DNA from 3 places in the Streptomyces sp. NPDC053493 genome. Region 3 is predicted to be linked to each of the others. Evidence: riboswitches for the same ligand, from Rfam matches in the RefSeq annotation. Region 3 holds a riboswitch; each other region holds the start of a gene.

Region 1 (10,345 bases), on a different contig from region 3:
GGTCGACCACGACCTCGACGGTCCGTTCAGCAAGCAGCAGGAGCAGCAGCGCAAGGCCGCCGTGGAGCAGGTGCTCAGCGGCGAGACCAAGGTCGAGCGCCGCGCCGGCTCCCAGGTCGTCAAGCTCGACAACAAGAAGTACGTCGAGCTGGGCCGTGAGAAGACCGACAAGATCTTCACCATCCTCGTCGAGTTCGGCGACCAGGTGGACAACACCACCCTGGTCGACCGCAAGGACGACGACACGGACGAGCTCAAGCCGAAGTACGGCGGCGTGCCCGGCCCCCTGCACAACGCGATAGCCCAGCCGGACCGCAAGAACGACAACTCCACGGCCTGGCAGGCGGACTACAACCAGCAGCACTTCCAGGACCTGTACTTCGGCACCGGCAAGGACGCCGCCGGCCGCCCGAAGCAGTCCCTGAAGACCTACTACGAGAAGACCTCGTCCGGCCGCTACTCGGTCGACGGCGCGGTCTCCGACTGGGTCAAGGTCCCGTACAACGAGGCCCGCTACGGCTCCAACTACTGCGGCCAGACCAACTGCGCCAACGTCTGGGACACCGTCCGCGACGGCCTCGTCGCCTGGAACGCCGACCAGAAGGCCAAGGGCAAGACCGACGCCGAGATCAAGGCCACGCTGGCGCAGTACGACCAGTGGGACCGTTACGACTTCGACGGCGACGGCAACTTCAACGAGCCCGACGGCTACATCGACCACTTCCAGATCGTCCACGCGGGCGAGGACGAGTCGGCCGGCGGCGGCGCCGAGGGCACCAACGCCCTGTGGGCCCACCGCTGGTACGCCTACGGCACCGACGCGGGCAAGACCGGTCCGGCGAACAACAAGGCCGGCGGCACCCAGATCGGAGACTCGGGCATCTGGGTCGGCGACTACACGATGCAGCCGGAGAACGGCGGCCTCGGCGTCTTCGCCCACGAGTACGGCCACGACCTCGGTCTGCCGGACCACTACGACACCGCGGGCGGCGAGAACTCGACCGGCTTCTGGACGCTCATGTCCTCCGGCTCGTGGCTCGGCACCGGCAAGGACTCCATCGGCGACCTGCCCGGCGACATGAACGCCTGGGACAAGCTGCAGCTCGGCTGGCTGAACTACGCCAAGGTCAACGACTGGCAGCGTGGCACCAAGACCACCCACAAGCTGGGCGTCTCGGAGTACAACACCAAGAACCCGCAGGCGCTCGTCGTCGAGCTGCCGAAGAAGACGGTCACCACCGACGTCGTGGCTCCCGCCGAGGGCGCCACGCAGTGGTGGAGCGACATGGGTGACGACCTCAAGAACACCCTGACCCGCTCCGTCGACCTGACCGGCAAGTCGACCGCCTCCCTGGAGCTCCAGGGCTGGTACGACATCGAGCAGGACTACGACTACCTGTACGCCGAGGTCTCCACCGACGGCGGCGCCAACTGGCACGCCCTCGACGGCACCGCCGACGGCAAGCCGCTGCAGAAGGACGCGTCCGGCGCCCCGGCCCTGACCGGCGCCTCGAACACGCACCAGAAGCTCGTCTACGGCCTGGACGCGTACGCGGGCAAGAAGTTCGACCTGCGCTTCCGCTACCAGACGGACGGCGGCGCGGGCGGCAAGGGCTTCACGGCCGACGCCATCACGCTGACCGCGGACGGTGCCGCCGTGTTCTCGGACAACGCCGAGAACGGTGCCAACGGCTGGGTCGCCAAGGGCTTCTCCCGCATCGGCAAGGGCTTCGCGAAGGAGTACGAGCAGTACTACATCGCGGAGAACCGCCAGTACGTCTCGTACGACAAGACCCTCAAGGTCGGCCCGTACAACTTCGGCTTCACCGGCGACAAGGCCAGCTGGGTCGAGCACTACCCGTACCAGAACGGTCTGCTGATCTGGAAGTGGGACCTGTCCCAGAAGGACAACAACACCTCCCAGCACCCGGGTGTGGGCCGCATCCTCCCGATCGACGCCCACCCGAGCCCGCTGAAGTGGGGCGACGGCACGCTGATGCGCGGCCGCGTCCAGGCGTACGACTCGCCGTTCAGCATCTCCCGCACGGACGGCTTCCAGCTGCACAACAAGGGCGTCGGCACCTGGGTCCCGTCCCAGGCCGGCAACCCGACCTTCGACGACCGCAAGGGCGTCTACTGGTTCAAGGAGACCCAGCGCTCCGGTGTCCAGGTAACTGACACCAACACCAAGATCCAGGTCGTCAAGGAGGCCAAGGACGGCTCCACGATCACGGTCCAGGTGGGTCCCTCGACGAAGTAACGACGAGTTTTTCTGAATCGTCGCAGGTCAAAGCATGATCGGCCGTCGCCCTCTAGCGGGCGGCGGCCGATCGTGTTTAGGTGCGTCTTACGGCTTCGGCCGCCCGACCTTATTGACAGTAGTTCCACGGGGGAGTGGTTCCGCATGCCCAACGGAGGGTTCAGCAGACTGCCGGGAGGCAGTGTCGTCGTCGCCATCGGACTGCCCAGCCCGGCCGGCGACGGGGCCACCGTCCGCTTCCTCGTGCACGCCGCGAACCGCGCCCGCGCCCTGACCCGGCTGCGGAACCTCGGCCTGCGGGCGGTCTACCTCCGCGGCAACACCGAGCCGCCCACGCCGGACGAGATCACGGCCGTCCTGCACCACCCGGAGGGCCTGCTGTGGCGGACCACCGCCCAGGAGCTGTGGCACCCGATACGGTCCCTGCCCCAGGCCCCGGCCGCCTGAGCCCGGCGACACGCGGGACCCGGGCCCGCGGGCCCCGGCCGCCCGAGCCCGGCGACGCGCAGGGCCTGAGCCCGGGGCTCCGCCGCCGCGCTGCTACGAGGCGACGATCGGCTTGCCGGACAGCTCCACGCCCGCCTCGCGCAGCTCGTCCAGCGCCCGCTCGGTGGTCTCCTTCGCCACTCCGGCCGTCAGGTCGAGCAGCACCTGGGTGCGGAAGCCCTCACGGGCCGCGTCCAGGGCCGTCGCGCGCACGCAGTGGTCGGTGGCGATGCCGACCACGTCGACCTCGGTGACCTTGCGGGCCCGCAGCCACTCGGCGAGCGTCTCGCCGTTCTCGTCGTGCCCCTCGAAACCGCTGTACGCGGCCTCGTAGGCGCCCTTGTCGAAGACCGCGTCGATCGCGCCGCTGGCGACGGCGGGCGCGAAGTTCGGGTGGAAGCCGACGCCCTCGGTGCCGGCCACGCAGTGCCGCGGCCAGGACGACACGTAGTCCGGCTCGTCCGAGAAGTGGTCGCCCGGGTCGACGTGGTGGTCGCGGGTGGCGACCACGTGCTGGTAGGCGGCGCCGCCCGCCATCCCGACCAGTTCGGTGACGGCGGCGGCGACGTCGGCGCCGCCCGTCACCGCGAGGCTGCCGCCCTCGCAGAAGTCGTTCTGAACGTCCACAACGATCAATGCGCGGTGCATGGCGGGTGTCCTTAGCGAGGCGGCCGTGGGGTCGGATTCGAGCCTAGAGACTTCCCCCTCCCTTCGGGAGGGGGCGCTCTGGGGCGTTACAGGTATTCGGTCGGCAGGACCGGCTCGCCCCGCGACAGCTGCATCGCCGACATCGGCAGCGCGGCGCGGGCCGCGATGTGCCGGGAGCGGGCCGCCTCCAGGGGCTCGCGGGCCACCACGTCGCCGCCCTTGACCAGCTCGACCAGGAGCTGGCGGTCGACGAGCTCGGCCGGGACGGCGCCGGTGCCGATGACCTCGGCCTCGGCCACGCCCTCGGCGTCCGTCCGGCGGGCCGCCCACTTGCGGCCGCCGACGGAGGCCTTGCCGCCCACCGACTTCTTCGCCACCGGCGTCAGCGGCGCCTTCGGGTCGGCCGAGGCGGCCCGAGCGACCAACTTGTAGACCATGGAGCAGGTCGGGTGGCCGCTGCCGGTGACCAGCTGGGTGCCGACGCCGTACGCGTCGACGGGCGCGGCCGCGAGCGAGGCGATGGCGTACTCGTCGAGGTCGGAGGTGACCACGATCTTGGTGTCGGTCGCGCCGAGCTCGTCGAGCTGCGCGCGCACCCGGTGGGCGACGAGCAGCAGGTCGCCGGAGTCGATGCGGACCGCGCCGAGCCCGGTGCCGGCCACCTCGACGGCGGTGCGGACGGCCTCGGCCACGTCGTAGGTGTCGACCAGGAGGGTGGTGCCGGCGCCCAGCGAGTCGACCTGGGCGCGGAAGGCGTCGCGCTCGGTGTCGTGCAGCAGCGTGAAGGCGTGCGCGGAGGTGCCGACGGTCGGGATGCCGTAGCGGAAACCGGCCGCGAGGTCGGAGGTGGAGTCGAAGCCGCCGACGTACGCGGCGCGCGAGGAGGCGACGGCGGCCAGCTCGTGGGTGCGCCGGGCGCCCATCTCGATGAGCCGGCGGCCGCCCGCGGCGGCCGACATGCGCGAGGCGGCGGCCGCGATGGCGGAGTCGTGGTTGAGGATGGAGAGGATCACGGTCTCCAGCAGGACGCACTCCGCGAAGGAGCCCTCGACCCGCAGGATCGGCGAGCCCGGGAAGTACACCTCGCCCTCGGGATAGCCCCAGACGTCGCCGGAGAAGCGGTAGCGCGCGAGCCAGGCGAGGGTCGGCTCGTCGACGATCTGCCGCTCCCGCAGGAAGCCGATCACGCCGGCGTCGAAGCGGAAGTTCTCGACCGCGTCCAGGACCCGTCCGATGCCCGCGACCACGCCGTAGCGCCGCCCTTCGGGCAGCCGGCGGGTGAAGACCTCGAAGACGGACCTGCGGTCCGCCGTGCCGGCCCTGAGGGCCGCCTGGAGCATCGTCAGCTCGTACTGGTCGGTGAAGAGCGCGGTCGACGGCACGTCCACCGGCAGCCCAAGGTCCGCAGCGTTCATAGGAGGATGCTACCGCAGTATTCGTCAGAGTGACGAATATTCGGCGGCCGATGGCGCCGTGCGGGTGGCCCCGTTTGTGCGACGGGCCGGTCAGGGTGGCAGCATGGGGTAAGTGAGCGTTGCGCCTATCGAGATCGAACGGACCGCACCGGCCGAGGAGGTCTCCGCCGTCGTCGAACCCGACGTGCCCTGGGTGACCCTCGTGCACAACGACCCGGTCAACCTGATGAGCTACGTCACCTACGTCTTCCAGGCGTACTTCGGCTACTCCAAGGACAAGGCGCACAAGCTGATGCTCGACGTGCACCACAAGGGCCGCGCGGTGGTCTCCAGCGGCACCCGTGAGGAGATGGAACGGGACGTGCAGGCGATGCACGGCTACGGACTGTGGGCGACGCTCTCCCAGGACCGCGGCTGATGGCGGGGCACTTCGAGGCGCTGCCCGGCGGCGGCGCGGCCGTCGCGCTCGACGAGGTCGAGATCTCCATCCTGCGCTCGCTCGCCGTGCAGCTCATGGAGCTGATCGGCCCGGGCGACGAGCCCGTGGAGGGCGAGGACCCGCTGGCCGCGCTCTTCGCCGAGGGCCCGAGCGAACCGCCCTCCGACCCGGCGCTGCGCCGGCTCTTCCCCGACGCGTACGGGGACGACACCGACGAGCTGCGGCAGGCCGCGGCCGACTTCCGCCGCTTCACCGAGAACGACCTGCGGGCCCGCAAGCGCGACGACGCCCTCGCGGTCGTGCGCAGCCTCGACGCCCTCGCCTCGGCGGCGGCCGGCGAGGGCGGCGGCGTCCTCAAGCTCACCGCGGACGAGTCCCGGGCCTGGCTCGGCGCGCTCAACGACCTGCGGCTGACCATCGGCACCCGGCTGGAGGTCAAGGACGACGACGAGAGCGAGCAGCTCTACCGGCTGCCCGACTCCGATCCGCGCAAGCCGATGGTGATGGCGTACCTCTGGCTCGGCGGACTTCAGGAGTCACTCGTCGAGACGCTCCTGCCGTAGCGGCGCTCCGCGGAACGGGCTACCGGCCGGTATCCGCGGTGTTCGCTCAGCGGACGCTCAAATCCGGATAACGAATACGTTATCCAAGCGCCTTCCTTGCCCTCTTGTGTCCTTTTGGCCCTGCTATTCATGTGGCGTGGGTCACGCGCGAACGCGCCGATCACTGTGAACCCCGTGATAAATCTTCACGACCACCCGGGGACGCCACCCCTGTCCCCGGGGGCGCTACGACCGGCTGACCGCCGGCGGCACTCCATCCACATCCGGGGGGATCAGGACCTGACCCGCAGCACACACGGCCCAGCGGCCGCGCGCGGATCAGCATGGAGAAAGGCGCACCACCATGACCTCAGTGCAGGTCGACAAGCAGCACGACGGCAATGAGGCCGCGGACTCCGCCTCGGGCGAGGGTTATCACCGGGCACTCGGCGCCCGCCAGATCCAGATGATCGCGATCGGCGGCGCCATCGGCACCGGACTCTTCCTGGGAGCCGGCAAGGGCATCTCCATCGCGGGACCGAGCCTGATCCTCGCGTACGCCATCGCGGGCCTCGTCATCTTCTTCATCATGCGGGCGCTCGGCGAGCTCCTCATGTACCGCCCCGTGTCCGGCTCCTTCTCGGAGTACGCGCGGGAGTTCATCGGCCCCTTCGCGGGCTTCGCGACCGGCTGGACGTACTGGCTCTTCTGGGTCGTCACCGGCATCACCGAGGTCACCGCCGCGGCGACCTACATGACGTACTGGTGGGACATCCCGCAGTGGCTGTCCGCCCTCGTCTTCACCGTGATCCTCTACGGCGCCAACCTGATCTCCGTGAAGCTCTTCGGTGAGCTGGAGTTCTGGTTCTCCATGGTCAAGGTCACCGCCATCGTCGGCATGATCCTGATCTGCGCCGGCATCCTCACCCTCGGCTTCTCCGACGCCGGCGACACCGCCTCCGTCACCCACCTGTGGGACCTCGGCGGCTTCTTCGCCGGCAAGGACGGCATCTTCTCCACCCTGATGACCCTGCAGATGGTCATGTTCGCCTTCCTCGCGGTCGAGCTGGTCGGCGTGACGGCGGGCGAGTCGAAGGACCCGAAGACGGTCCTGCCGAAGGCCATCAACACCGTGCCGTGGCGCATCGCCGTCTTCTACGTCGGCGCGCTGATCATGATCCTGTCGGTCGTCCCGTGGACCGAGTTCAAGCCGGGCGTCAGCCCGTTCGTCGCGGCCTTCGAGAAGATGGGCCTCGGCATCGGCGCCGCCATCGTCAACTTCGTCGTCCTGACCGCGGCCCTGTCCTCCTGCAACTCGGGCATGTACTCCACCGGCCGCATGCTGCGCGACCTCGCGCTCAACGGCCAGGGCCCGAAGGTCTTCACCAAGCTCACCAAGTCCGGCACGCCGCTGGTCGGCACCACGGTCTCCGCCGCGCTGATGACGGTCGGCGTCTGGATCAACTACCAGTGGCCCGGCGAGGCGTTCAACTACGTCGTCTCCTTCGCCACCATCTCCGGCATGTGGGCCTGGATCGTCATCCTCATCTGCCAGATCCGCTACCGGCTCAAGGCCGACCGCGGCGAGCTGCCCCAGTCGCCGTTCAAGGCGCCGGGCGGCATCTGGTTCAGCGTCTTCTCGCTCGCCTTCATCGCCATGGTCGTCGTCACCATGGGCATGGACAAGGACAACCGGGTCGCGCTCTACGGCGCGCCGGTCTGGGGCCTGATCCTGGCCGTGTCCTACCTGGTGCTCAAGGCCCGCAACCCCGAGAGCGCCGCCTTCGCCAAGCGGTCGTAACACCTCCGACCTGCACCGTCTCAGCATGCGGGCCGCTTCGTACCACTTCTCGGTACGGAGCGGCCCGTCTGTTTATTCTGATGAGCATGCTGACCATCACCCGGGCCCTGTACGACCAGATCGTGGAACACTCCCGCGCGGACCACCCCGACGAGGCCTGCGGCGTGGTCGCCGGACCGGCCGGCACGGGCCGCCCCGAGCGCTTCATCCCGATGCTGAACGCCGCCCGCTCGCCCACCTTCTACGAGTTCGACTCCGGCGACCTGCTCAAGCTCTACCGCGAGATGGACGACCGGGACGAGGAGCCCGTGGTCATCTACCACTCGCACACGGCGACCGAGGCCTACCCGTCCCGTACGGACATCTCCTACGCCAACGAGCCGCAGGCCCACTACGTCCTCGTCTCCACCGCCGACACCGACGGCGCCGGGCCCTTCCAGTTCCGCTCCTACACGATCGTCGACGGCGTCGTGGCGGAGGAAGAGGTCAAGATCGTCGAGGCCTACGAGTAGGCTGATCGCGACCTTTCGGGCGGCAGGACCCAGGAAGCCGGTGCGAATCCGGCGCGGTCCCGCCACTGTGACCGTCCCCCAGGGGACGCGAGCCAGGAACTGACCTGCCGCCTTCTCACCACCGCTCGGGGACGTGGAAATCCCCGTCAGGAGGCCCGCACCGTCATGTCCTGGCGCCGCCCGCTGCTGTCCGCCGCCGCCCTGATACCCCTGCTCGCCGCCTGCTCCGCACCGGCGCCCGGCACCGGGACCCCAGCCGCCGGCGCGGCCGCGCCCGGCTTCCCGTACACCGTCACCAACTGCGGTGTCACCACCACCTTCCAGGCCCCGCCGAAGCGCGCCGTGACGATGAACCAGCACGTCACCGAGATCATGCTCGCCCTCGGCCTGGAGAAGTCGCTCGCCGGCACCGCCTACCTGGACGACGCGATCCTGCCCGCCTACAAGAAGGCGTACGACTCCGTCCCGGTCCTCGCCAAGGAGTACCCCTCCAAGGAGGCGCTGCTCGCCGCCGCTCCCGACTTCGTCTACGGCGGCTACGCCTCCGCCTTCGACGCCAAGGCCGGCCGCGGCCGCGACGACCTCAAGGCCTCCGGCATCGCCAGCCGCCTCAACACCGAGTACTGCCCGAGCGGCCGCACCTCACTCGACGACCTCTACCGCGAGGTCGACGAGGTCGGCCGCACCTTCGGCGTGCCCGACCGCGCCGCGCGCTGGACCCGCGAGGCCCACGCCGGCGTCGCCGCCACCGAGCAGCGGCTCCAGGGCGTCGCACCCGTCTCCGTCTTCGTCTACGACAGCGGCGACAAGACCGCGTTCACGGCCGGCGGCAAGGGCATCGGCAACGAGCTGATCACCCGCGCCGGCGGCCGCAACGTCTTCGCCGACCTCGACAAGACCTTCGGCGACGCCGGCTGGGAACAGGTCGTGGCCCGCAAGCCCGACGTCGTCCTCATCTACGACTACGGCGCCACCACCGTCGAACAGAAGAAGAAGCGGCTCCTCGACGACCCCGCCCTGCGCGACGTGCCCGCGATCAAGAACCGCCGCTTCGCCGTGCTGCCGCTGTCCGACACCGTCCTCGGCGTCCGCGCGCCCGCCGCCATCGGCAAGCTCGCCGCCCAGCTCCACCCGGACCGGACGGGCTCGGCACACCCGGCCCGGACGCCCGCGGTCCGGACGGCCCCGGCCCGGACGCCCTCGGCCGCGCACCCGACCGCGACGCCCGACGCCCGATGAGCCCGGCCCAGCGGCAGTCGGCCGTCGTCGCCGGACTGCTCGTCGCGCTCGCGGCCGCGGTCGTCGCCTCGCTCGCCCTCGGCTCCGTCCGCATCCCGCCCGGCCAGGTCCTCGACGCCCTCACCGGCCGGGCCGCGCCCTCCCCGTACCGCACGATCGTGCTCGACGTCCGGCTGCCCCGGGTGCTGCTCGGCGCGATCGTCGGCGCCGGCCTCGCCGTCGTCGGCGTCGTCCTCCAGGCCCTGGTCCGCAACCGGCTCGCCGATCCCTTCCTGCTCGGGATCTCCTCCGGCGCCTCCGCGGGCGCCGTCCTCGTCCTGGTCGCCGGCGGCGGCATCGGGCTGATCGGCGGCCTCACCACCACCGTCGCCCTGCCCGCCGGAGCCTTCGCCGGCGCACTGCTCTCGCTCGTCCTCGTCTACGCGCTCGCCCGCCGCGGCGGCACCATGACCGGCGCCCGGCTGGTGCTCGCCGGCGTCGCCGTCTCGTACATCCTCTCCGCGCTCACCACCCTGCTGCTGGTCGTCGCGGGCCGGCCCGAACAGTTCCAGGAGGCGCTGTTCTGGTCGCTCGGCGGCCTCGGCAGCGCCCGCTGGGACAGCCTCGCCCTGCCCGCCGCCGTCCTCGCGCTGGGCATCGGGGCCCTGCTCACCCTCGCCCGCCCGCTCGACCTGCTCCTCGTCGGCGAGGAGGGCGCCACCGTGCTCGGCCTCGACACCGCCCGCTTCCGCGCCGCCGTCTTCGTCCTCGCCTCGCTCGTCACCGCCGTCCTCGTCGCGGCCAGCGGCAGCGTCGGCTTCGTCGGCCTGATGGTCCCGCACGCCGCCCGGATCGCCGTCGGCGCCCCGCACCGCCGGCTCCTGCCGGTCGCCGCGCTCGGCGGAGCGGTCGCCCTGGTCCTGGCCGACCTCGCCGCCCGGACCGTCGCACCGCCCCAGGACATCCCGGTCGGCGTGCTCACCGCGCTCACCGGCGGGCCCTTCTTCCTCTGGCTGATGCGCCG
Region 2 (10,345 bases), on a different contig from region 3:
TTGCGCTGGACGAGGAGGAAGAGGATCACGATGGGGACGGCCATCATGGTCGAGCCGGCCATCATCGGGGCGTACTCGGTGCCGTTCTTGGTGATGAAGTTGGACAGCCAGACGGTCGCGGTCTGGTTCTGCTGGCTCATCAGCATCAGCGCGTAGAGGTATTCGTTCCAGGCCTGGATGAAGCCGTAGACCGAGGTGGCGACCATGCCGGGCGCGAGCAGCGGGAAGACGACCCGCAGGAAGGCGCCGGTGGGAGTGCAGCCGTCGACCTGGGCGGCCTCCTCGAGCTCCTTGGGGATGTTGACGATGAATCCGCGCAGCGTCCACACCGTGAAGGGCAGGATGAAGGTCAGGTAGGTGATGACGAGGCCGCTGAGCTTGTCGTACTGCCCGAGGTCGTTGAGCAGCAGGAAGACCGGGATGATCATGGCGACCAGCGGGATCATCTGGACGGTGAGGATGCCGACGATGACGATCTTGCGGCCGCGGAAGGCGAAGCGCGAGATGGCGAGCGCGGCGAGCAGGCCGACCGCGATGCCGATGACGACCACCACGGTGGAGACGACGAGGCTGCGGGTGACCGGGCCCCAGAAGTCCGCGATGTCCAGCGCGCGCCGGAAGTTCTCCAGCGTGAAGGTGGACGGGAAGAAGTGCGGGTCCGGGTCGATCGCGTCCTTGGCCGGCTTGAAGGCCGTGTTGATCATCCAGTAGACCGGGAAGCCGGCGGTGACGAAGACGAGCAGGCCGAGCAGGTTCCAGCCGAGCTTCGACTTGCGCGGCCTGCGCGGGGCCTGGGTGGCGGTGCTCACTCGACATCTCCGATCTTGAGCATCTGGCGCATGTAGACCGCCACGACGCCGAGCAGCAGCAGGACCGAGACGAGCGCGATCGCGGAGCCGGTGCCGTAGTCGTTGACGACGAAGGCCTTGTCGAAGGAGTACGTGGTGAGCAGCTGGAACTCGGCCTCCGGGTGGCCGTTGCGCATCACGTAGACCTGCGGGAAGACGCCCATGTCCCAGATGACCGACAGCGTCGTCAGCATGACGATGACGGGCTTGAGGATGGGCAGGGTGACGTAGCGGAAGACGCCCCCGGCGCCGGCGCCGTCGAGGCGGGCGGCCTCTTCGAGTTCCTTGGGCACCTGGGTGAGTCCGGCGCTCAGCGTGATCACGACGAAGGGCACGGCGCCCCAGACCACCAGGAGCATGATCACGGCCAGGCCCTGCGGGCCGCTGGCGAACCAGTTGTGGCCGATCATGTCGACTCCGGGCAGCCGGCTGAGCAGCCAGTTGAGCACGCCGTAGTCGGCGTCGAAGAGCCATTTGAAGATGGCGGTGGCGACGATGATCGGCATGCCCCAGCTCGCCACGAGCACGATGTTGATCAGCATCTTGACCCAGCCCGAGACGCGCTGGAGGAGCAGGGCGATCGCCATGCCGAGGACCATGGTGACGATCACCGCGCCGGCCGCGAAGAGCACGGTGCGCAGCACGACGGTCCAGAACTCGCCGTCGCCGAGGATCGCGGTGAAGTTGTCGAAGCCGGCCGACTCGGGTTCCTGGAAGCCCCACAGCTGCGGCTGGCCGAACTTCTGGAAGGAGAGGGTGACCAGGCGTATCAGCGGATAGCCGAGGACGAGGAGCAGGACGATCAGGCACGGCGCCAGGAGCAGCCATGGGGTGCCGGTCTTGGCCCTGGGCTTCCCGGCCGGGCGGGCGGTCGGGCCGGCTCCGGAGCCGGAGGGTGGCGATTGCCGCACCGGCGGCACCTTCGCGGTGGTTGTCTCAGCGGCACTCATCCCGTGCTCCTCAGCGGTCCCTCTCGTGGTACGGGCCGCAGGGCCCCGCCGCGCCGGCGGGGCCCTGCGGTGTCAGGTCACTTGGTGTTGATGACCTTGTCGATCGCGGCGTCGGCGTCCTTGGCCGCCTGCTCGACCGACTTCTTGCCGTTGGCGATCTCGATGAGCATCGTCTTGAGGGTCTGGGCCTTCTCGACCTGGCCCCAGCCGGGGGCGGTCGGGACGAACCAGCTGGACTCGGCCGCGGTCGCCGGGACGGCGGTGGCCGGGTCGCTCTTCAGCGGAGCGAGGTCCTTCTTGTTGTTGGGCAGGTTGCCCTTGGCGACGAGGCCCTTCTGGCCCTCGGCGCCGGTGAAGGCGGCGATCCACTCGGCCGCCACGCCCTGGGCCTTGGACTTGATCGGGACGGCCAGGTCGGAACCGCCGAGGAAGACGGGGAGGTTCTTGCCGGACGGGCCGGGCATCACGAAGTTCTCGAGCTTGTCCTTCAGCCCGCCCACCTTGTCGGTCTTGGGGTCGGCGGCGGTGGCGCCCTCCCAGCCGGCGGCGAACATGGTCGCGGACTTGCCCTGGCCGAAGACGACGGGACGGTCGGACTCGTCCTTCGTCTTGTCGCCGTGCATGTACTTGTCGACGATGTTCTTGTACTCGGTGAGGCCCTTGACGGACTCGGGCGAGGAGAGGTTGGCCTTCCAGGTCTCGCCGTTCTGCTTGGCGATGGAGCCGCCGGCCTCGAAGACGAAGGACATCGCGGCGTACCAGTCGGGCGACGGCTGGTACCAGGCGCTGAACTTGTCGCCCTTCTTGGCCTGGATCTTGTCGAGCGCGGCGGTCAGCTCGGCCCAGGTCTTCGGGGCGGCCTTGACGCCGACCTCGGCGGCGATGTCCTTGCGCCAGGTGCCCACGCGGCCACCGGCGTAGTAGGGGACGCCGTAGGTCTTGCCGTTGTAGGTGACCGAGTCCTTGAGGGCGTCGAGCCACTGGTCGGAGTTCTCGAACTTCGACGGGTCGACCTCGGCGAAGGCGCCCTTGGCCATGTAGCTGATCATCTCGGTGTTGCCCATCTCGACAACATCCGGGGCCTTGTCGGTCGCGAGCACCGCGTCGAGCTTGGTGTTCTTGTCCGGCCAGCCGTAGTACTCGTGCTTGATGGTGATGCCCGGGTGCTTCTTGGTCACCGCGTCGTCGGCAGCCTTGACCAGCTCGGGCCAGTTGTTCTGGGCGTCGACCGTCAGCCAGACGGTCAGCTCCTTGGCCTCGCCGCCGGCCTTGTCGCCGCCCTTGTCGGAGCCCCCGCACGCCGCGATCGAGACCATCATGCCCGCGACGCCGATCGCCGCGATGAGCTTGCGCTTCACGCCACCCTCCTCAGGGATGCCTGCAACCCCTGCCCACCGCGCGAAGACATACGTCGAGTAGTGCTCGTGGGGCTGGGACCTGGTCTTTAATGGTGTAGACCAGTACCCGGAGCTTGGCCTAGACCTTTAGGGGTGTCAAGGGTGTATAAGAAGGGCAGTCGGGTCCGTTATCGGACCGACACCTGAGGGAGGGCGACGACCCGTGACCGGTCCGTGCCACCATGTGAGCCGCGACAGACGGAGGAGCCGGTGACGGCAGCAGCACAGGAGTCGGGAAGGCAGGCCATGGCCACGGACGCGGGCAGCACGGAGACAGAGGGTGGCGCGGCCACCCGTACCGCGCGCGTGCCCAAGTACTACCGACTGAAGCGGCATTTGCTCGACATGACGGAGACCCTGCCGCCCGGCACGCCGGTCCCGCCCGAGCGCACGCTCGCCGCCGAGTTCGACACCTCGCGCACCACCGTGCGCCAGGCCCTCCAGGAACTGGTGGTCGAGGGCCGCCTGGAGCGGATCCAGGGCAAGGGCACCTTCGTGGCCAAGCCCAAGGTCTCCCAGGCCCTCCAGCTCACCTCGTACACCGAGGACATGCGGGCCCAGGGCCTCGAACCCACCTCGCAGCTCCTCGACATCGGCTACGTCACCGCCGACGACACCCTCGCCGGACTGCTCGACATCTCGCCCGGCGGCCGGGTGCTGCGGATCGAGCGGCTGCGCCTGGCGAGCGGCGAGCCGATGGCCATCGAGACCACCCACCTGTCCGCCAAGCGCTTTCCCGCACTGCGGCGTTCCCTGGTGAAGTACACCTCGCTCTACACCGCGCTCGCCGAGGTGTACGACGTCCACCTCGCCGAGGCCGAGGAGACCATCGAGACCTCGCTCGCCACCCCGCGCGAGGCCGGGCTGCTCGGCACGGACGTGGGCCTGCCGATGCTGATGCTCTCCCGGCACTCGCTGGACGCCCAGGGCGAACCGGTCGAATGGGTGCGCTCGGTCTACCGCGGCGACCGCTACAAGTTCGTCGCCCGCCTCCAGCGGCCCCACGGCTGATCCGGCCGGAGCCGCCGCTTCCCACTGACGGTTGATCCGTTATACGGACAGGGGTTCCTAACAGCGAGACCGTCCCCTAGATTTCCCCGTCATTACGAGGTGATCAGCGAGGGGACGGTTTCGCCATGTCAGAAGCGACACAAGGGAAACAACCGGTCATCACACCCGCCAGAGTGGTGATCGCGCTCTGCCTCGTCGCGCCGTTCGTCGCGATGCTGTGGGTGAGCTCCTACGCGAAGGTGGAACCCACCTTCGTCGGTGTCCCGTTCTTCTACTGGTACCAGATGCTGTGGGTCGTGATCTCCACCGCTCTGACCATGGTCGCGTACCAGCTCTGGAAGCGTGACCAGCGCTCCCGCAAGGGAGGTGCGTCGCAGTGAAGCACGACGGCGTGAACGGCGTCGCCCTCGGCGTCTTCGTCTTCTTCTTCCTGGCCGTCACGGTCATGGGCTTCCTGGCCGCCAAGTGGCGCCGGGCCGAGAACGAGCACAGCCTGGACGAATGGGGCCTGGGCGGCCGCTCGTTCGGCACCTGGATCACCTGGTTCCTGCTGGGCGGCGACCTCTACACCGCGTACACCTTCGTCGCCGTCCCGGCGGCCATCTACGCGGCGGGCGCGGCCGGCTTCTTCGCCGTGCCGTACACCATCCTGGTCTACCCGCTGATCTTCACCTTCCTGCCCCGCCTGTGGTCGGTGTCCCACAAGCACGGCTACGTCACCACCTCCGACTTCGTCCGCGGCCGCTTCGGCTCCAAGGGCCTGTCGCTGGCGGTCGCCGTCACCGGCATCCTCGCCACCATGCCGTACATCGCGCTCCAGCTCGTCGGCATCCAGGCCGTCCTGGACGTGATGGGCGTCGGCGGCGGCGAGAACACCCACTGGTTCGTCAAGGACCTGCCGCTGCTCATCGCCTTCGGCGTGCTGGCGGCCTACACGTACTCCTCCGGCCTGCGCGCCCCGGCCCTCATCGCCTTCGTCAAGGACACCCTGATCTACCTCGTCATCGCGGTGGCGATCATCTACATCCCGATCAAGCTGGGCGGCTTCGACGAGATCTTCGGCAAGGCGGCCCACGCCTACGAGGCACTCAACCCGAAGACCGGCAAGCCCAAGGGCGCGCTCGTGCCCGGCGAGGCAGGCCAGTGGACGTACGCGACGCTCGCGCTCGGCTCGGCGCTCGCGCTGTTCATGTACCCGCACTCGATCACCGCGACGCTCTCCTCCAAGAGCCGCGAGGTGATCCGGCGCAACACCACCATCCTGCCGCTGTACTCGCTGATGCTGGGTCTGCTGGCGCTGCTCGGGTTCATGGCGATCGCGGCCGGTGTGAAGGTGACCAACGGCCAGCTCGCCATCCCGCAGCTGTTCGAGAACATGTTCCCGGCCTGGTTCGCCGGCGTCGCCTTCGCCGCCATCGGCATCGGCGCCCTCGTCCCGGCCGCCATCATGTCGATCGCCGCCGCCAACCTCTTCACCCGCAACATCTACAAGGACTTCATCAAGCCCGACGCCACCGCCGCCCAGGAGACCAAGGTCTCCAAGCTCGTCTCGCTCCTGGTCAAGGTCGGCGCCCTCGTCTTCGTCCTCACCATGGACAAGACCGTCGCCATCAACTTCCAGCTCCTCGGCGGCATCTGGATCCTGCAGACCTTCCCCGCCCTCGTCGGCGGCCTGTTCACCCGCTGGATGCACCGCTGGGCCCTCATCGCCGGCTGGGCCGTCGGCATGGTCTACGGCACCGCCGCCGCCTACGGCGTCGCCAGCCCCACCCAGAAACACTTCGGCGGCTCCTCCGCCGAGATCCCCGGCATCGGCGAGATCGGCTACATCGGCCTCACCGCCTTCGTCCTCAACGTCCTCGTCACCGTCGTCCTCACCCTCGTCCTGCGCGCCGTGGGCACACCCGACGGCGTCGACGAGACCTCCCCCGAGGACTACACCGCCGACGCCGGCGACACCGGCGTCGTCACCGAGCCGCCGAAGGTCGGCAGCGCGCACTGATCCCACCGGGCGGGCAAACGGTCCCGCCACGCTTCCGAACGGCCGCCGGGGCCCCTGCCAGGGGTCCCGGCGGCCGTTTCTCGCGGCGAGGCGACTCCCGGGCGGCCCGACTGCCCCGGCGGCCCCAGCGCCCCCGCACCGCCCGGCGGCCCCAAGCGCCGCCCGGCGGCCCCCCGGCGCGCGTCCGGCGCGGGGCGCGGGAGACTGCCGGGCATGGACTTCATGATCAGAGACGTACGGCCGGAGGAGTACGCGACCCTCGGCGAGCTCACCGCCCGGGCCTACCTCGACGACGGACACCTCCTCCAGGGCGAGGACGACTGGTATTTCGGCCATCTGAAGAACGTGGCCGGGCGGGCCGAGGTCGCCGACGTGCTCGTGGCCGTCGCCCGCGACGAGGCGGACGGCGCCGTCCTGGGCGGTGTGACCTTCGTCCCGGCGCCCGGAGTGATGGGCGATCGCGCCGAGGCCGGCGAGACCGAGATCCGGATGCTGGCCGTCGCGCCCGCCGCCCGCGGCCGCGGTGTCGGCGAGGCGCTCGTGCGGGCCTGCGTGGACCGCGCGCGGGCCGTTCCTGGCTGTGTGCGGATCGTTCTGTCCACCCAGACCGGGATGCGCACCGCGCACCGGATCTACGAGCGGCTGGGCTTCGGCCGCGCCCCGGAACGGGACTGGTCGCCGATCCCCGAGCGGCCTGAATTCCGACTCCTCTGCTACACGCTGGAGTTGTAGCGGCGCAAACGACACACAACATGTGGGGGGTGCGGCAAGCGGCGCCCCCCACATGTATGCTCGTCCTCGCTGTCGCCGCAGGGGAATCCGGTGGAAATCCGGAACTGTCCCGCAACGGTGTGCTTTTGCGTGTTTCGCGCACGGGCGAGTCCGAGGACCTGCCGGCAGCGCGCCCGGTCCGTCCGTTCCGGGTGTCACAGACGTCCGGGCCTCGCGGAGTGGGCCGGTGGACGCGGCGCCGCCATGCCTGCGGCCGCCGCCGCCCGCCTCCCTTCGCCCTGGCCCCGAGCCGAGCGAGGGAGAGCCCCCACGTGACCATCGCGCCCGCCGATCCGGCCGCAGCGATCGAGAACGACGGCCCCGGGACCGTACTCCTGCGGACCCTGACCGATCTCACCGCCGACCTCCCGGACGCCGACCCCGGCAAGGTCGCCGCCGCCGCGCTGCGCGGCCGGCACGCGGGCTCGGACGAGGCGGAGCTGCGCGAACTGGCCACCGAGGCCGCCGCCGGCCTGATCGCCGAGGACCCGGCCTACTCCCGGCTCGCCGCCCGGCTGCTCACCCTCACCATCGCCGAGGAGGCGGCCGGACAGGGCGCGACCTCCTTCGCCGCCTCCGTCGCCGTCGGCCACCGCGAGGGCCTGATCGCGGACCGCACCGCCGAGTTCGTCGCCCGGCACGCCGACCGGCTGGACGCGACGATCGACCCGGTCGCCGACGACCGCTTCGGCTACTTCGGCCTGCGCACCCTCTACTCGCGCTACCTGCTGCGCCACCCGATCACCCGCAAGGTGATCGAGACGCCGCAGCACTTCATGCTGCGCGTCGCCTCCGGCCTCGCCGAGGACGACAGCGACCGCGCGGTGGACGAGGTGACGGCGCTGTACGGGCTGATGAGCCGGCTCGACTACCTGCCCTCCTCCCCCACCCTGTTCAACTCCGGCACCCGCCACCCGCAGATGTCCTCCTGCTACCTGCTGGACTCCCCGCAGGACGAGCTGGACTCCATCTACGACCGCTACCACCAGGTGGCGCGCCTGTCGAAGCACGCGGGCGGCATCGGCCTGTCCTACTCCCGCATCCGCGCCCGCGGTTCGCTGATCCGCGGCACCAACGGCCACTCCAACGGCATCGTCCCGTTCCTGAAGACGCTCGACGCGTCCGTCGCCGCCGTGAACCAGGGCGGCCGGCGCAAGGGCGCCGCGGCCGTCTACCTGGAGACCTGGCACGCGGACATCGAGGAGTTCCTGGAGCTCCGCGACAACACCGGCGAGGACGCCCGCCGCACCCACAACCTCAACCTCGCGCACTGGATCCCGGACGAGTTCATGCGCCGGGTCAACGCGGACGCCGACTGGTCGCTGTTCTCCCCGGCCGACGTCCCCGAGCTCGTCGACCTGTACGGCGAGGAGTTCGACGCCGCGTACCGCAAGGCGGAGGAGGCGGGCCTGGCCAAGAAGACCATGCCGGCCCGCGACCTGTACGGCCGCATGATGCGCACCCTCGCGCAGACCGGCAACGGCTGGATGACCTTCAAGGACGCCTCCAACCGGACCGCCAACCAGACCGCCGAGCCCGGCACCGTCGTCCACTCCTCGAACCTCTGCACCGAGATCATCGAGGTCACCGACGACGGCGAGACCGCGGTCTGCAACCTGGGCTCGGTCAACCTCGGCGCGTTCGTCGTCGGTTCGGACATCGACTGGGAGCGGCTCGACGAGACCGTCCGCACCGCCGTCACCTTCCTCGACCGGGTCGTCGACATCAACTTCTACCCGACCGAGCAGGCGGGCCGCTCCAACGCCCGCTGGCGCCCGGTCGGCCTGGGCGCGATGGGCCTGCAGGACGTCTTCTTCAAGCTGAAGCTGCCGTTCGACTCCGCCGAGGCCCGCGCGCTGTCCACCCGGATCGCCGAGCGGATCATGCTGGCCGCGTACGAGGCCTCCGCCGACCTCGCCGAGCGCAGCGGCCCGCTGCCCGCCTGGGACAAGACCCGCACCGCGCGCGGCGTCCTGCACCCCGACCACTACGACGTGGAGCTGAACTGGCCCGAGCGCTGGGCGGCGCTGCGCGAGCGGATCGCCTCCGTCGGCATGCGCAACAGCCTGCTGCTCGCCATCGCCCCGACCGCGACGATCGCCTCCATCGCGGGCGTCTACGAGTGCATCGAGCCGCAGGTCTCCAACCTGTTCAAGCGCGAGACGCTGTCCGGCGAGTTCCTCCAGGTCAACACCTACCTGGTGGACGAGCTGAAGCGGCTCGGCGTGTGGGACGCGCAGACCCGCGAGGCGCTGCGCGACGCCAACGGCTCGGTGCAGGGCTTCGGCTGGGTGCCGGCCGAGGTGCGCGAGCTGTACCGCACGGCCTGGGAGATCCCGCAGCGCGGCCTGATCGACATGGCGGCCGACCGCACGCCGTTCCTCGACCAGTCGCAGTCCCTGAACCTGTTCATGGAGACGCCGACCATCGGCAAGCTGTCGTCGATGTACGCGTACGCCTGGAAGCAGGGCCTGAAGACCACGTACTACCTGCGCTCGCGCCCGGCGACCCGGATCGCCCGCGCCGCCCAGGCCGCCACCCTTCCCGTCCAGCAGGTCGCCGACCCCGACGCCGTCGCCTGCTCCCTCGAAAACCCCGAGTCCTGCGAGGCCTGCCAGTAATGAGCACCACCCGGAACCAGAACCTCCTCGACCCGGGCTTCGAGCTGACCCTGCGTCCGATGCGCTACCCGGACTTCTACGAGCGCTACCGCGACGCCATCAAGAACACCTGGACCGTGGAGGAGGTCGACCTCCACTCGGACGTCGCCGACCTCGCCAAGCTGTCGCCGGGCGAGCAGCACATGATCGGCCGCCTGGTCGCGTTCTTCGCGACCGGCGACTCGATCGTGGCCAACAACCTGGTGCTCACGCTCTACAAGCACATCAACTCCCCGGAGGCGCGCCTGTACCTGTCGCGCCAGCTCTTCGAGGAGGCCGTGCACGTCCAGTTCTATCTGACGCTGCTCGACACCTACCTGCCCGACCCGGACGACCGCGCCGCCGCGTTCGCCGCCGTCGAGAACATCCCCTCCATCCGCGAGAAGGCGCAGTTCTGCTTCAAGTGGATGGACTCGGTCGAGAAGATCGAGAAGCTGGAGACGGCCGCCGACCGCCGCCGCTTCCTGCTCAACCTGATCTGCTTCGCCGCGTGCATCGAGGGCCTGTTCTTCTACGGCGCCTTCGCCTACGTGTACTGGTTCCGCTCCCGCGGCCTGCTGCACGGCCTGGCGACGGGCACCAACTGGGTGTTCCGTGACGAGACGATGCACATGAACTTCGCCTTCGAGGTCGTGGACACCGTCCGCAAGGAGGAGCCGGAGCTCTTCGACGACGAGCTGCGGCAGCAGGTCACCGACATGCTGAA
Region 3 (10,345 bases):
GGCCTCCTCTTCGGCGTGGGGCCCGACCAGCTGGGCCTGTCCTCGGGCGGCGAGCCCCCGGCCGCGACCGCCTCGTCGGCGAGCCAGGTCGGCCGGACCTGCCGGAAGGGCTCGGACGCGAACACCCGCGACGACTGCCGGATCGTGGCGGTCGTCAACAGCGTCCAGGACTACTGGCGGGCCGAGTACGCGCGGCGCGGCGGGCGCTATGCGCAGGCCTCGACGGTCATGTTCAGCCGGCAGGTGCCCACCGCCTGCGGCCAGGCCACCTCGGCGGTCGGCCCGTTCTACTGCCCCGGCGACCGGCAGGTCTATCTCGACCTCGGCTTCTTCGACGAGCTGCGCACCACCTTCGGCTCGTCCGGCGGGCCCTTCGCGCAGGCGTACGTGGTGGCGCACGAGTACGGCCACCACGTGCAGAACCTGACCGGCACCCTCGCGCGCGCCCAGGACGGCCGGACCGGCGCGCACTCCAACGCGGTGAGGGTCGAGCTCCAGGCCGACTGTTACGCGGGCGTCTGGGCCCGGCACGCCACGACCACCCCGGACGACAGGACCGGCCGGCCGCTGCTCACCCGGCTCACCGAGGACGACATCCGCGACGGTCTGGACGCGGCGGCGGCCGTCGGCGACGACCGGATCCAGGAGCGCTTCCAGGGCCGGGTGACCCCGGAGAACTGGACGCACGGCTCGGCGGCGCAGCGGCAGCAGTGGTTCGCCACCGGCTACAGGACCGGCGACATGGCGCGCTGCGACACCTTCCGCTGACCGCGCGGCGACCGGGGCGCGTTGTCGGTGGCGGCTGCCAGACTGAGATCCAGGTCACATCGAAGATCCAGATCACATCGAAAGGGAGTGATCGGGATGGCTGAGGCACCCGACATCTGTCCGACCCTGAAGTACGAGGACGCGAAGGCCGCGATCCGCGTGCTCACGGAGGCCTTCGGCTTCACGGCCACCGCCGTGTACGAGACGGAGGACGGCCGCGTCGCGCACGCCGAGCTCTCGCACGGCAACGGGATGGTGATGGTCGGCAGCACGGGCACGGACAGCGTGTTCGACAAGGTCATGACGGGTGCCGGCCCGGCCGGGGTGTACGTCCGCGTGGACGACGTCGACGAGCACCACGCCCGCGCCGTCGCCCACGGCGTCGAGATCGTCATGCCGCCCACCGACCAGGACTACGGCTCCCGGGACTACATGGCCCGGGACGCCGAGGGCAACGTCTGGAGCTTCGGGACGTACGCCCCCGGCGCCTCGGGCTAGACCGCCTGCCGGGCCCGGGGCCGTTCAGGCCCCGCCCGTGTGGACCTGGAAGGCAGCCCGGCGGACCGCCTTCGCCAGGGCCGGGTCGGGGTGGGCGGCGGCGAGGGCGACGAGGACCTGGACGGTGCGGGGATGGCCGACCGCGCGGACCTCGTCGAGGAGGGCCGGGACGGTGCCCTGGACGGCCGAGTCGAGGTGCCGTACGAGCAGGGCGCTCTCGCCGTGGTCGGCGACGGCCGCCGCGGTGTCCACCCAGAGCCAGGTGGCCTCCTCGCGGGTGAGGACCTCCGGGGCCGCGTCCGGGTCGGCGCCCTCGTACTCCGCGAGCCACAGCAGCGCGTACGGGCGGAGCGAGGGCTCCTCGAGGGCGGCCCTGACCTCGGGCTCGGCCGGGGCGCCGACGACCCGCAGGGCCTCGAAGGCGAGGCCGCGCAGCAGGGCGTCCTCGCCGCGGGCGACGGCGAGGAGTTCGGCGACCGCGCTGGAGAGGGTGCGGGCGGCCAGCCAGGCGCGGTACTCGTCACGGGCCGGGCCCGGTGTGAGCCGGGCGCAGCCGCGGAGCATCTCCTCGGCGGAGTGCTCGATGTTGCCGGCCGGGCTCTGGGCGGCGACGCAGATCTGCTCCAGCTTGACCCAGACCGCCCAGTTGCCGAGCGGGGTGAGGGTGGCGTGGTCCTCGCCGAGCGTGAGGGCGCCGACGGCCTCGAGGCCGGCCAGGGCCCAGTCGAGCAGGGCCGGCAGGCCCTCGGCGGCGACCACCGGCGGGGCGGTGTCGCCGGGTCCCGGGACCTCGCAGCGCTCCTCGCGGAGTTCGTCGACGCGCTGCCGCAGCAGGTCGAGCAGGCTGGGCACGGCGACGGGCCCGGCGGAGAGCTGGAGCAGCGAGAGGACCTGGGGAACGGCCTCGACGACCTCGGCGACGGCGCCGGGCGCCACGTCCTCGGGAGCCGGGTGCGCCAGCGACCAGGCGTCGAACAGCGCGACCCAGCCGCGCAGCACGGCGGAGTCGTCGCGGTCCCAGGCGGTCAGCCGCCAGCCGGGGCGGGCGGTGCCGCCGTGCAGCTCGACGAGGCCGGCGAGCCGGGCCCGGTCCCAGCCGGCCCGGGCCTGCCCGGGTGTCAGATCCAGTGCGGCGGCGGCCTGTTCCCCGTCCGGGAGTGCCGTCTCGGCGTGCCGTCCCTCGGCGGCCCAGCGGGCGATGCGCACCGCGTCCGCGAGGACGGCGCGCGCCTGGCGGGCCAGTTCCGCGCGGGGCGGTGTCCCCTCGGGCGGCCGGGGTGCCGGGCGGGTGCGCCGGGTCGCCACGGCCTTGCGCGCGGTGGCGAGCGGCCGCGGACGGACGAGTCGGAGTCTGGAGTTGCGCGCCAATGGTTCATCGGGCTTTCGAGACGTCACGGGGGCAGTCTTCCCGCTGACGGCCCGAAAGCCCAATCGGAATCCGCAACGCCGCCGCCCGGCCCCGGGCTTCGGCGCCCGGGAGCGGTCTCGGGCCGCGGGCTCCGGCGCCTGGGAGGCGCCCGGGAGGCACCTGCGCGGCGCCCGGGAGCCGCACCCGGGAGCCGCACCCGGCGCTAGACGAGCAGGGGCCCGGCGCCGGAAGGGCAGGCGCCCGGCGCTAGACGAGCGGGGTGAGGAAGCGGCGGAGGGCCTCCTCGTAGCGGACCGGGTCGGCGTTCCACATGGCCGCGTGCGGGGCGTCGCGGACCGTGGTGAGGGTGACCAGGTCCGGACGGAGCTCGGCCAGGCGGCGGGAGCGGTCCCAGGGCGCGAGGGTGTCGTCGGGGCCGTGGAAGAGGAGCGTCGGGACGCGCAGGGCGTCGGGGTCGGCGGCCTCCTGGAGCCGGTCGCCGTGGAGCCCGGTGCGGCCCTGGGCGGCGCGCACGGTGAGCGGCAGGAGCGGCCCGGGCACCCGGCGGGCGGCGGCGAGGTTGCGCAGGGTGGCCTCCCAGTCGAGGACCGGTGAGTCGAGGACGAGGCCGCGGATCCGGTCGCGCACCCCGGAGTTCGCGGCGGCGTGCAGGGCCATGGCGGCGCCGGTGCCCCAGCCGTGCAGGACGACGTCGGCCGCGCCGCGGCGGACGGCGTAGCGGATGGCGGCGTCGACGTCGCGCCACTCGGAGTCGCCGAGGTGGGCGAGGCCGTCGGGCGCGGCGGGCGCGCCCGTGTCGCCGCGGTAGGTGGGGACGAGGACGGGGATCTGCCGGCGCTGGAGGAAGGGCACCAGGTTGAGCGGCTGTTCCCGGGTGGTGCCGAGGCCGTGCAGGGCGATCACCCAGGTGGGGTGGGCACCGGGGACGATCCAGGCCGGCAGGACGCCGAGCTCGCCGGGGATCTCGACGTCCTCGTGGCCCAGGCCGAGGGCGGTCTCGGGCGTGCCGCGGTGCAGCTGGGGCGTGAGGCGGACCCGGGTGCCGGGCGCGAGGGCGCCGAGCTCGACCCGTTCGAGCCGGCGCACCACGGTGTCGGCGGTGTGCGGGACCCGGTCGAGGACGGGACCGACGACGGCGTGCAGGCCGTCGGCCTCGATCCCGTACGTGCCGGGGCGCAGGGCCGCGAGACTGCGGGTGAGGGTGATGCGGCCGGGTCCCGTGGCGTGCACGGTGAGTCTGGGGTCGCCGGGGAAGGGCCGCCCCGACGGCACCCCGAGGGCGGCGTCGCTGGCGTAGCGGCCGGCCGCCACCGCGGCCACGCCGAGACCGATCACTGTGGTGACGGCCGCTGCCGTCGCTGTAGCCGGGCGCACGCTCCCAGTGTCCGCAGGACGCCCTCTCCGTGCCACCGGGCGGGCCCTCCTTCGAGTGACGTGGGTCTCCTTCACGCCATCTCGGCGGGTCCTCCGTGCGACTGATGTGGTCCACGGGGCGATACGGGACGAGCGCGGCGGAAGGGAGGCGAGTCGCATCCGCCCGGGAAACGTACGGATTACCCGGGGTCGCACCATGACCGCATCGTGGACGCCGGCGCCGCCCGGGCCGTAAGCGGAATCCGCGGCGCCGATGAGAGTCACCATGACGCCCGGCCCAGTTCACCTTCCGTTCACTCAGGTTGCCTACGTTCGACGAGCCACTGACGTCAAACGATTGCCTGGGTAAATGGAACACATCACGCTGCTGCTCGCCATTGTGGTCGTGACAGCTCTCGTGTTCGATTTCACGAACGGTTTCCACGACACCGCCAACGCGATGGCCACCACCATCTCGACCGGTGCCCTCAAGCCCAAGACGGCGGTGGCCATGTCCGCCGTGCTGAACCTGGTCGGTGCGTTCCTGTCGGTGGAGGTTGCCAACACGATCTCCAAGGGACTCGTCAACGAGGAGGGCATCCAGCCCGAAGTCATCCTCGCCGCCCTCGTGGGCGCGATCCTCTGGAACCTGGTGACCTGGCTGGTCGGCCTGCCGTCCAGCTCCTCCCACGCCCTCATGGGCGGCCTCATCGGTGCCACCGTCGCCGCGATCGGCGTCAGCGGCGTCAACGGCGAGGTCGTCGTCAGCAAGGTGCTCCTGCCGGCCGTCGCCGCCCCGATCGTCGCCGGCCTGGCCTCGCTGCTCGCCGCGCGCCTGACGTACCGCCTCGGCCGGAACGCGCACGAGAAGACCACGGAGAAGGGCTACCGGGCCGGCCAGATCGCCTCCGCCGGCCTCGTCTCACTCGCCCACGGCACCAACGACGCCCAGAAGACCATGGGCATCATCACCCTCGCCCTGGTCGCCGGCGGCGTCCTCGCCCCCGGCTCCAACCCGCCGGTCTGGGTCATCGTCTCCGCCGGCCTGGCGATCGCGCTCGGCACCTACCTCGGCGGCTGGCGCATCATCCGCACCATGGGCAAGGGCCTCACGGACCTCCAGCCGCAGCAGGGCTTCGCCGCCCAGACCAGCGCGGCCACCACCATCCTGGCCTCCTCCCACCTCGGCTTCTCGCTCTCCACCACGCACGTCGTCTCGGGCGGTGTGATGGGCGCCGGTCTCGGCCGCAAGGGCGGCGTGGTCCGCTGGTCGACCGCCACCCGCATGTTCGTCGCGTGGGGCCTGACCCTGCCGGCCGCCGGCCTGGTCGGCGCGGGCGCCGAGTACGTCGCCCGCCAGGGCGCCTGGGGCGTCTACGTCGTCGCGGCCTTCCTGGTCGCCTCCTGCCTCGGCATCTGGCTGATCTCCCGCCGCCAGGTGGTCGACCACACCAACGTCAACGACGTCGAGGCCGACGCCGAGCCCGCGGGCGTCGTCACCACCGCCATCGCCGCCGTCACCCCGCCGCCGCCGGCCGGCTCCGTCGCCGCCGTCACGGACGAGGACCTGAAGGCCACCATCCCCGCCCCGAACCCCGCGGACCCCGCCGCTCCCCCGGCCCCCGCCGCCGCGGTCTGAGGAACTGGAAACCAAGCACATGAAGATCGACTGGGCAGCTCTCGGCTCCGTCTTCGGAGTCAGCCTCGTGGCGACCGTCGCCCTCGTGGGCCTCTTCACCCTCGGTGTCGTCGGCCTCGGCAAGCAGGAGCAGGCCGCGGCCGCCGGCGGCTCCGCGCCGCTGGCCCGCACCGGCGCCTGGGCCTGCTTCGCGCTGTGCGCGGCGGCCGTGGCGTACGGCATCTATCTGATCGTCGTCTGACGACGCACGGCTGACGCACGGCGTCCTTCCGGCCGGGGGGGGGGCCCCCCCCGGGGGGGGCCCCCCCCCCGCCGCCCCCCCCCCCCCGCCCCCGCGCCGCCCCGCCCCCCCCCCCCCCGGGGGGGCCCCCCCCCCCCGGCCGCCGTGTTTGTGGTGCTTCGCACAGTGACCCGGCGCAGGTCAAGGGTGAGTTGACGGGTGTTCGCGGGCCGTGGTGGACTGCCGGGGCCATCAGCCATGACGGCGGCAAGGAGAGGAAGCCCGGTGCGATTCCGGCGCGGTCCCGCCACTGTGACCGGATCCGAGAGGTCCGGAAGTCAGGAACTCTCGCCGCCGGTCACGTCGACCCGGGGCGCGGACCCCGAGTGAGGACACACCCACATGCCCGGCCGCCGGCCCAGACCTGCCCGTAGCACCGCTGACTTCGTGTACGGAGCGGCCGCCGGCCTCGCCGTCGACGTGATCGTCGCCGACCCGCGCCGCGGGCACCCCGTCGCCGCGTTCGGCCGGGCGGCGGCCGCCGTCGAGAGGCGCCTGCACCGCGACCACCGCGGCTGGGGCGCGCTGCACACCGCCGTCTGCGCCGGATCCGCCGTGGCGCTGGGTGCGCTCGCCGCCCGTACGGTACGGGGCGGCCGGACGGCCTCCGCCGCGCTGACCGCCGCCTCGGTGTGGGCCGTCGTCGGCGGCACGTCCCTGGGCCGCGAGGCCCGCGCGATCGGCGGGGCGCTCGCGGCCGGCGACCTCGAAACGGCCCGGGAGCGCATGCCGCACCTCGTCGGCCGCGACCCGCAGGCGCTCGACGGGCCCGCGATGGCCCGCGCCGTGGTCGAGTCGGTCGCCGAGAACACCTCCGACGCCGTCGTCGGCGCCCTGTTCTGGGGCGCGGTCGCGGGCGTGCCCGGCCTGCTCGGCTTCCGGGCCGTCAACACCCTGGACGCCATGGTCGGCCACAAGTCGCCCCGCCACCGGCGCTTCGGCTGGGCCTCGGCCCGCCTCGACGACGTCGTGGGCTGGCCCGGCGCCCGGCTGACCGCCGTGCTCGCCACGCTCGCGGGCGGAAACCCGCGGGGCGCCGCGAAGGCCTGGCGCGAGGACGCGGCGAAGCACCCGAGCCCCAACGCGGGCCCCGTCGAGGCCGCCGTCGCGGGCGCGCTCGGCGTGCGGCTCGGCGGCACCCTGTCGTACGGCGGCCGGGTCGAACACCGCCCGGTGCTCGGCGGTGCCGGGCGGGCCGTGGAAGTGGCCGACATCGACCGGGCGGTACGGCTGTCCCGCCGGGTGACCTGGCTGGCCCTGGCCGCCTGTGCGGGCGGCCGGCTGGTCGCGGACGCGGTGAGCGCGAGGAAGCGGAGGAACGCATGAGGGGCGGGGGGCTGCTCGTCGCCGGGACCACGTCCGACGCGGGCAAGAGCGTCGTCACGGCCGGCATCTGCCGGTGGCTGGTCCGGCAGGGCGTCAAGGTCGCGCCGTTCAAGGGACAGAACATGTCCCTGAACTCCTTCGTGACGAGGGAAGGCGCGGAGATCGGCCGGGCCCAGGCCATGCAGGCGCAGGCCGCGCGCGTCGAGCCGTCGGCCCTGATGAACCCGGTGCTGCTCAAGCCCGGCAGCGACCGCTCCAGCCAGGTCGTGCTCATGGGCAGGCCGGTCGGCGAGCTGAGCGCCCGCGGCTATCACGGCGGACGGCAGCGGGAGCTGTTCGAGCCGGTGCTCGCGTGCCTGGAGGAGCTGCGGAGCACGTACGACGCGGTGATCTGCGAAGGCGCCGGGAGCCCGGCCGAGATCAATCTGCGACGCACGGACATCGTCAACATGGGCATCGCGCGGGCCGCGCGGCTGCCCGTCGTGGTGGTCGGCGACATCGACCGCGGCGGGGTCTTCGCCCAGTTCTTCGGCACGACGGCGCTGCTCTCGCCCGAGGACCAGGCGCTGGTCGCCGGCTATCTGGTGAACAAGTTCCGCGGCGACGTGACGCTGCTCGAACCGGGCCTGGACATGCTGTACGGGCTGACCGGACGCCGGACCTTCGGCGTGCTGCCGTACGCGCACGGCCTCGGCATCGACGAGGAGGACGGCCTGCGGGTCTCGCTGCGGGGCGCGGTGCGCGAGTCGGTGGTGGCGCCGCCGGTCGGCGAGGACGTGCTGCGGGTGGCGGTGTGCGCCGTACCGCTCATGTCCAACTTCACCGACGTGGACGCGCTGGCCGCCGAACCGGGCGTCATCGTGCGCTTCGTGGACCGGCCGGAGGAGCTGGCCGACGCGGACCTGGCCGTCGTGCCGGGCACGCGGGGCACCGTGAAGGCGCTCGCCTGGCTGCGCGAGCGCGGCCTCGCGGACGCCCTGGTGCGGCGCGCCGCCGAGGGCCGGCCGGTGCTCGGCGTCTGCGGCGGCTTCCAGGCGCTCGGCGAACGCATCGACGACGAGGTCGAGTCCAAGGCGGGCACGGTCGACGGGCTCGGCCTGCTGCCCGTACGGGTGCGGTTCGCGCCCGAGAAGACCCTGGCCCGGCCGGCCGGCGAGGCGCTCGGCGAGCGGGTCGAGGGATACGAGATCCACCACGGCGTCGCCGAGGTGCTGGGCGGCGAGCCGTTCCTGGACGGCTGCCGCGTCGGCGCGGTCTGGGGCACGCACTGGCACGGCTCGCTGGAGAGCGACGGCTTTCGCCGCGCGTTCCTCCGCGAGGTCGCGGCGGCGGCCGGCCGGCGCTTCGTCCCGGCCCCGGACACGTCCTTCGGCGCCCTGCGGGAGGAACAGCTGGACCGCCTCGGCGACCTGATCGAGGAACACGCGGACACGGACGCGCTGTGGAAGCTGATCGAGTCGGGCCCGCCGGCGGATCTGCCGTTCGTGCCGCCGGGTGCGCCGTGAGGGCGGGCCGCGGCCGCCCGGCGACCGCGCCCGCACGCCGGCCGGACCGGGTCATGACGTTTCTGGCATCGCGAATCGAAGGAGCGACCGTCCGATGAGCATCCGCTTTCCGTTCACCGCCGTCGTCGGCATGGACGACCTGCGGCTCGCGCTGCTGCTGAACGCCGTCAGTCCGGCGGTGGGCGGTGTCCTCGTGCGCGGTGAGAAGGGGACCGCCAAGTCGACCGCCGTCCGGGCGCTCGCCGAGCTGCTGCCCGAGGTGGCGGTCGTCGCCGGCTGCCGCTTCAGCTGCGACCCGGCCTCGCCCGATCCGGGCTGCCCGGACGGGCCGCACGAGAGCGGCGCCGCGGCGCACGCCCGTCCCGCGCGGATGGTCGAACTGCCCGTCGGCGCCTCCGAGGACCGGCTGGTCGGGGCGCTCGACATCGAGAAGGCGCTGGCGGAGGGCGTGAAGGCCTTCGAGCCCGGGCTGCTCGCGGCCGCGCACCGCGGGATCCTGTACGTCGACGAGGTCAATCTCCTCCACGACCACCTCGTGGACCTGCTGCTCGACGCCGCCGCCATGGGCTCCTCGTACGTGGAGCGCGAAGGCGTCTCCGTGCGGCACGCGGCCCGGTTCCTGCTGGTCGGCACGATGAACCCGGAGGAGGGCGAGCTGCGGCCGCAGCTGCTCGACCGGTTCGGGCTGACCGTCGAGGTCATGGCCTCGCGCGAGCCCGAGCCGCGCGTCGAAGTGGTCCGGCGGCGGCTGGCGTTCGAGGACGACCCGGCCGCCTTCGCGGCGCGCTGGGCGGACGAGGAGGCCGCGCTGCGCGCGCGGATCGTGGCCGCGCGGGCGCTGCTGCCGCAGGTGGTGCTCGGCGACGCGGCGCTGCTGCAGATCGCCGCGACCTGCGCCGCGTTCGAGGTGGACGGCATGCGCGCCGACATCGTGATGGCTCGGACGGCGACCGCGCTGGCCGCGTGGGCGGGGCGGACGGAGGTCACCTCCGAGGACGTCCGGCAGGCGGCGCTGCTGGCGCTCCCGCACCGGCGGCGGCGCAATCCCTTCGACGCGCCCGGTCTGGACGAGGACAAGCTGGACGAGACGCTGGAGCGGTTCAAGGGCGAGGACGAGCCGGACGACGACCCGGAGCCGGACGGCCCGGGCGACGGCGGTCCCGACGGCGGTCCCGGCGGAGGCGGGATTCCGCCGCAGGGCGAGGGCCCGGCGCCCGAGAGCGACGCGGCCGCGCCCGAGGAGGCCCCGGCCCCCGCGCCCCGGAGCGGCGGCCCCGGTGCCGGTGAGCGCGCCGCGGTCAAGGCGGCCGAGCCCTTCCGTACGAAGGTGCTCAGCGTGCCCGGCCTCGGCGAGGGTGCGGCCGGGCGCCGTTCCCGGGCCCGCACCCAGCACGGCAGGACCACCGGCGCGACCCGCCCGCGCGGCACCCTGACCAAGCTGCACCTGGCCGCGACCGTGCAGGCCGCCGCCCCGCACCAGCGGGCGCGCGGCCGCAGCGGCCCGGGTCTGGTGGTGCGCCGGGACGATCTGCGGCAGGCCACCCGGGAGGGCCGCGAGGGCAACCTGGTGCTGTTCGTCGTCGACGCGTCCGGTTCGATGGCGGCCC

Evidence for each region. Region 3 has a riboswitch for cobalamin ahead of ACIGO8_RS22105 (cobalamin biosynthesis protein). Riboswitches for the same ligand answer to the same signal wherever they lie in the genome.
Region 1: linked by a shared signal. The riboswitch ahead of ACIGO8_RS16780 (ABC transporter substrate-binding protein) and the one ahead of ACIGO8_RS22105 (cobalamin biosynthesis protein) in region 3 are both predicted to bind cobalamin.
Region 2: linked by a shared signal. The riboswitch ahead of ACIGO8_RS02285 (ribonucleoside-diphosphate reductase subunit alpha) and the one ahead of ACIGO8_RS22105 (cobalamin biosynthesis protein) in region 3 are both predicted to bind cobalamin.

Annotation. Positions count from the first base shown of each region.
Region 1 is NZ_JBITXS010000005.1:114,054-124,398, forward strand. Features, by position in the region: gene ACIGO8_RS16740 (immune inhibitor A domain-containing protein) at 1-2,260, shown strand, start outside; gene ACIGO8_RS16745 (hypothetical protein) at 2,405-2,707, shown strand; gene ACIGO8_RS16750 (nicotinamidase) at 2,801-3,394, opposite strand; gene ACIGO8_RS16755 (nicotinate phosphoribosyltransferase) at 3,481-4,809, opposite strand; gene clpS (ATP-dependent Clp protease adapter ClpS) at 4,922-5,227, shown strand; gene ACIGO8_RS16765 (DUF2017 domain-containing protein) at 5,227-5,811, shown strand; gene ACIGO8_RS16770 (amino acid permease) at 6,155-7,591, shown strand; gene ACIGO8_RS16775 (Mov34/MPN/PAD-1 family protein) at 7,678-8,103, shown strand; cobalamin riboswitch at 8,085-8,226, shown strand; gene ACIGO8_RS16780 (ABC transporter substrate-binding protein) at 8,269-9,342, shown strand; gene ACIGO8_RS16785 (FecCD family ABC transporter permease) at 9,339-10,345, shown strand, end outside.
Region 2 is NZ_JBITXS010000001.1:520,559-530,903, forward strand. Features, by position in the region: gene ACIGO8_RS02250 (carbohydrate ABC transporter permease) at 1-809, opposite strand, end outside; gene ACIGO8_RS02255 (carbohydrate ABC transporter permease) at 806-1,798, opposite strand; gene ACIGO8_RS02260 (extracellular solute-binding protein) at 1,876-3,156, opposite strand; gene ACIGO8_RS02265 (GntR family transcriptional regulator) at 3,442-4,206, shown strand; gene ACIGO8_RS02270 (DUF3311 domain-containing protein) at 4,332-4,586, shown strand; gene mctP (monocarboxylate uptake permease MctP) at 4,598-6,208, shown strand; gene ACIGO8_RS02280 (GNAT family N-acetyltransferase) at 6,422-6,940, shown strand; cobalamin riboswitch at 6,984-7,121, shown strand; gene ACIGO8_RS02285 (ribonucleoside-diphosphate reductase subunit alpha) at 7,252-9,600, shown strand; gene ACIGO8_RS02290 (ribonucleotide-diphosphate reductase subunit beta) at 9,600-10,345, shown strand, end outside.
Region 3 is NZ_JBITXS010000007.1:303,242-313,586, reverse strand. Features, by position in the region: gene ACIGO8_RS22135 (neutral zinc metallopeptidase) at 1-768, shown strand, start outside; gene ACIGO8_RS22130 (VOC family protein) at 865-1,266, shown strand; gene ACIGO8_RS22125 (hypothetical protein) at 1,291-2,661, opposite strand; gene ACIGO8_RS22120 (alpha/beta hydrolase) at 2,882-4,009, opposite strand; gene ACIGO8_RS22115 (anion permease) at 4,359-5,627, shown strand; gene ACIGO8_RS22110 (hypothetical protein) at 5,647-5,868, shown strand; cobalamin riboswitch at 6,096-6,218, shown strand; gene ACIGO8_RS22105 (cobalamin biosynthesis protein) at 6,250-7,233, shown strand; gene ACIGO8_RS22100 (cobyric acid synthase) at 7,230-8,738, shown strand; gene ACIGO8_RS22095 (putative cobaltochelatase) at 8,833-10,345, shown strand, end outside.